2 regions of the Veillonella sp. Ser01 genome follow, and region 2 is predicted to be linked to the other one. Evidence: riboswitches for the same ligand, from Rfam matches in the RefSeq annotation. Region 2 holds a riboswitch; the other holds the start of a gene.
The links. Region 2 has a riboswitch for cobalamin ahead of nikB (nickel ABC transporter permease). Riboswitches for the same ligand answer to the same signal wherever they lie in the genome.
Positions count from the first base shown of each region.

Region 1: it holds a riboswitch for cobalamin, as region 2 does, so the genes downstream of both, ACWTVK_RS04570 (methylmalonyl-CoA mutase family protein) here and nikB (nickel ABC transporter permease) in region 2, are expected to answer to the same signal.

Region 1 is NZ_JBSPUA010000002.1:177,497-179,919, forward strand. It holds gene rarD (EamA family transporter RarD) at 1-584, opposite strand, end outside; cobalamin riboswitch at 837-1,012, shown strand; gene ACWTVK_RS04570 (methylmalonyl-CoA mutase family protein) at 1,307-2,423, shown strand, end outside.
Region 2 is NZ_JBSPUA010000002.1:462,267-464,689, reverse strand. It holds gene nikB (nickel ABC transporter permease) at 1-802, opposite strand, end outside; cobalamin riboswitch at 967-1,153, opposite strand; gene potE (putrescine-ornithine antiporter) at 1,545-2,423, opposite strand, start outside.

The DNA.
Region 1 (2,423 bases), 280 kb from region 2:
TACCATAGAGCTATAGGTGTAATAAGCCACGCTTCCATCGCAATACTCGAAAATGGATGGATGGTGAGACGTTTTTTGATAGCCCCATAGAGACTAAAAGTTACGGCTAGTACAATGGAAATAATCGGTAGCGATCCTAGCTCATAGGTCATGATAGATACACCCAGTACGGCGATGGCGATGCTTAATTTTTGTGACCATAGCAAGGCTTCTTTATAGATGACGATACCTAGCAATACATTGAGTAGTGGATTGATATAGTATCCGAGGCTAGTATCGAGAACGTGTTGGTTGGTAACAGCCCAAATATAAGTGAACCAATTGACGCTAATAAGGGCAGCCGCCAATAATAATAGGCCGAACTGTGAAAGATGTGTGCGCAAGTGTTGAATATCGATGCGCAGTTGTTGGCGGCCCATAGCAAGGATGATGAAGATCATCCAAACACCAGACCAGATGATGCGGTGTGATAATACTGAAAAGGAAGAAACTTGATTAAGTAGTGCCCAATATAGGGGGAGTAAGCCCCAAATTAAGCAGCACAGTAAGGTGGTACTGAGCCCTTTTTTGTTTATATCATTCATAATGCAACCTCCTCTTATTGATAGCATTATTATATCATGCTGATAGCTGATAGCTGATAGCTGATAGCTGATAGCTGATAGCTGATAGGGCGTAGGTAGGGGTGAATTTGCTATTCAATGGTCAATTAAAATACATGCATGCATTTAAGTTATTTTATATATGCATTAGTTATAACTTGAAATTTGTTACTTATGATTAACTGTTATGTTCATTGACTTTGTGCATAATCTTACACTATATTGGACTTAGAACAACGAATATAGAGAATAGGTGTCGCAAGACTTAATAGAGAAATCGGTAGAAGCCGATGCGGTCCCGCCACTGTAAGGACGAGCCTGCTTTCATTCATGTCACTGGAGAAATCTGGGAAGGCGAAAGCGAGGCGATGAGCCCGAGCCAGGAGAACTGCCTATTTGATAATCACCGTTATGTACCTACGAGCGATAGGAAGGGGATTGAGGTATGCTGGTTTCAGTGTTTTTTGGCGTACCTTTCAATAAGAAACCTTACGTGTCACTTTTGGGTGGCACTTTTTTTGTTGCCCTTGAAAGTGGCTGTTAAGCATATGAATCAGGCTTCATAATTATAGAATTAATGGACACAGATTTGAGGTTGTTGTGATCCAAATACAGGAAAGCTCGTGTGATGTATATGCATAACAATTCGCAGGTACGGTGCGCTGTTTCTCGGTATGGTTTCGAGTTGAAAAGGAGGCACATATATGTCTGACAAAAAGACTTCGAAGGACGCAGAACGCGATCTATTGGCACCTGTATCCTTTGACGAATTTGAGAAACCTACGTATGAACAATGGCAGGCTGAAGTTGAAAAGGCGTTAAAAGGTGGGGACTTCCACAAGAAGATGTTCACTAAAACCTATGAAGGTATTACGTTGCAGCCAATTTACACACCTGCACTGCATGGGGAAAAGATTCCAAAAGGCATATACCCTGGGGCAGGCGAGTTCCTACGTGGCACTAAGGCAAGTGGTTATATTAAAGAGTCTTGGGGCGTATCCCAGTACGTAGACGATTCCTTGCCTAAAGATGCTAACCATGCAAGTTTATACGAAATTGTAAAAGGCGGCACCATCCACAACATCCGTCTTGATGAAGCGACACGCCATGATCAAGATGTGCAAGTAGGCGCATCCGTTGGCGTTGGCGGTACATCCTTGTCCACCATGGATGACTGCAAACAATTGATCGAGCGTTTCAATCTTAAAGAAAATCCTTTATATATTGAAACAGGCGCTTCTGCGGCGATCTTGCTTGGTATGTTGGCAGCCACTGTGAAAGGCTCTAAAAAACAAACAACTGACTTAAAAGGTCTTGTTGGTGCAGACCCTGTGGGCGTTTGGGCTAAAGACGGTGCATTGCATATTTCCTTAGATACAGCTTTTGATGAAATGGCACATACTGTTGTATGGGCTAAAGAACAAGCTCCAGAGCTTAAAACAGTGCTCGTGTCTGGTGATGTGTACGCTAATGGCGGCGCTAACGATGTACAGGAAGTGGCTTACGCATTGGCAACGGCTGTTTGCTACGTGCGTCAACTGGCACAGCGCAACATCGATATTCACACCATCGCTCAGAGCATGATGTTCACATTCTCCATGGGCGCAAATTTCTTTATGGAAATCGCTAAATTGCGTGCGTTGCGCGTACTTTGGGCTCGCATCATGGAAGCGTTCGGCGCTGAAGAAGCAGATCGTGCAGTTCATGTACACGGCAGAACATCGGCTTTCACAAAAACTGTATACGACCCATATGTAAACTTGTTGCGCAATACGACACAAGCATTCTCTGGCGTTGTAGGCGGTTTGAACAGCCTTGAAG
Region 2 (2,423 bases):
ATACCGCCATATTCCCAAGGCCAGGCCAGGAGAATACCATTTCAACAACTGCAACACCGCCTAATAGCCAACCGATGAGAACGCCTAATATAGTGATGAGTGGTAATACTGCATTAGGCAAAATATGACCGAATAAAATTTTCATCTCACTCACACCACGAGCACGTGCGCCGATGACATAATCCTTTTGCATTTCTTCAAGAATAACAAGACGAACTTGACGCATGTACTTGGACCCAACTACAACAGCTAATGTAACGGCTGGTAGAATTACACCGATTGGAGTTACACGAGAGGACGCAATAGGAACGAGCCCTAATTTAAGACCAAAGATATAAATCAATACAAGGCCTAACCAGAATGATGGCATAGACACGCCTACAAAGGAAGCAACGCGCAACAGATAGTCGATCCATTTGTTTCGATTTAAGGCGCTTATAATCCCTGCCGGCAATGCATAAAGCAATGTAAATACTAATGCTGTACCCGCTAACATAACTGTTCCTGGCAAAGCCTCTAACATACGATCTACAACAGGCTTTTTAGCAGAGTAACTCATCCCTAAGTCACCTTGTGCAGCATTCACAACCCAGTTTGCATATTGCACTAAGAACGGTTTATCTAACCCAAGCTGAGCTCGAGTTTCATCGATAAGCTCCTGAGACACGATAGTATCTGCTGTTTCTAGTAACATCGTTACTGGATCGCCTGGTGCTAAATAAGTGAGACAAAATGTCAAAAATGTGATGCCAAACAAGGTTACAATAAATTGTCCCAAATGTTTAGCAAATCGTTTACCCATAGGCGCCTCCTAAACTCTCTAAACACTAACAACAAATCAAATGAAAAACTAAGGGTACCTCCCACTCAACGTAGCAGTAATACGCAAAAATAAGAAAAAATATAGCTCCCTGAGGAACAAAAAAAAGCTAGTCGCCTGACTAACCTAAATTAAGCACAGTATATGCATACCATACATTTAGAGCAGGCTTTCTGACTCAGACTCATCGCAATATTTCGGCCTTCCCAGTTTCCCAGTGACCCTATAATGAAACCTTGCTCCTCATTACAGCTATTTGCATAGTATGGGATTTACACCCATTTTCCTCTTTTACGCTCGGTGAACACCGACACTCACTAGTTCATTCACTTTTATCGATTATTAATATACTATATTAATATTCTGTTTACAATACACATACCCCTTAGGGGTATGTGTATATCGTGAATTCTCAATATAATTTTTATACTAATAAAAATTATTAATTAGTAATTAAGGTCACATTCATGTATAAACTTATACGAATTATTTTATATATATGATTTTTTACTATATTAACTGTATACAACTGTATATATATTAATTATTATTATAATGGTAATTTTCTCATGAATTTTTTTTATACATACCGAAAAAACTTTTAATCACTTTAGCAACTATCAATTATTTATAATTAATAAAACCATAATTAATAAGTCTGATTAATATACAAAAAAGAGGCTGTTACTTAGTAACAGCCTCTTATAAGACGAGAGTTATTTAATTAATCGATACTTTGTTGTAAGCGGTGCGCTTTGCGTGTAGCCCACGCTTTACGCAAAACATAGATCACAAGACCAATGCTTACTGCCACTGCACTACCGAGCATAGCATCAACACCACATGCGTAAATAGCATACAAGCAGTAGATAACGCCAACACCAAATACGTAGTTAGAGCGTTTAATGCGGCTTTCAGCTACGCCAGCCATACGCATCATTGTAGGTACTGCTAAGATGCACAATACATATGGTACTACGTTAGTTACAACTGCCAAATTTACCAATACTTCAAATTGCTCACGCAAGGAATCACTTGCAGTGAACAATGTAAGTAATGTTTCAACAGCAAGTAGAATGAATACGCCACGAACAGGAGCATCCTTACTATTTACACGAGCGAACACTTTAGGGAAGTAACCATGTTCCGCTGCGCTTTTAAATACGCGAGACAATGTGAATTGCCAGCAAAGTAAAGCGCCAAAGCAAGAAATAACCATTGCAGCCATCACGATGTTTGCAATTGTATCATTGAACATGTATACGAATGTCAAACCAAATGGTGCATTAGAATTTAACAAGTCGATGTTAGGCACGATACCGGCCATAACATTTGTGGACAAGATGTAAACCACTGCCACTGCTAATGTACCCGCCACAGTTGCGATAGGTACGTTTTTCTTTGGATTCTCAACAGCATCAGCATTAGCCGCTGCGGACTCAAATCCTAGGAAGCCCCACAAAGTGAGAGAAATGGATTGTTTTACAGCATCGTAAAACGGAAGATCATTTGGGTTCCATGCCGCCCAATAGATAGACGGGTCAAACCAATACCAGCCGATTGTACCAATTAATAAAACCGGCACAATAGAGCCCCAAATAGT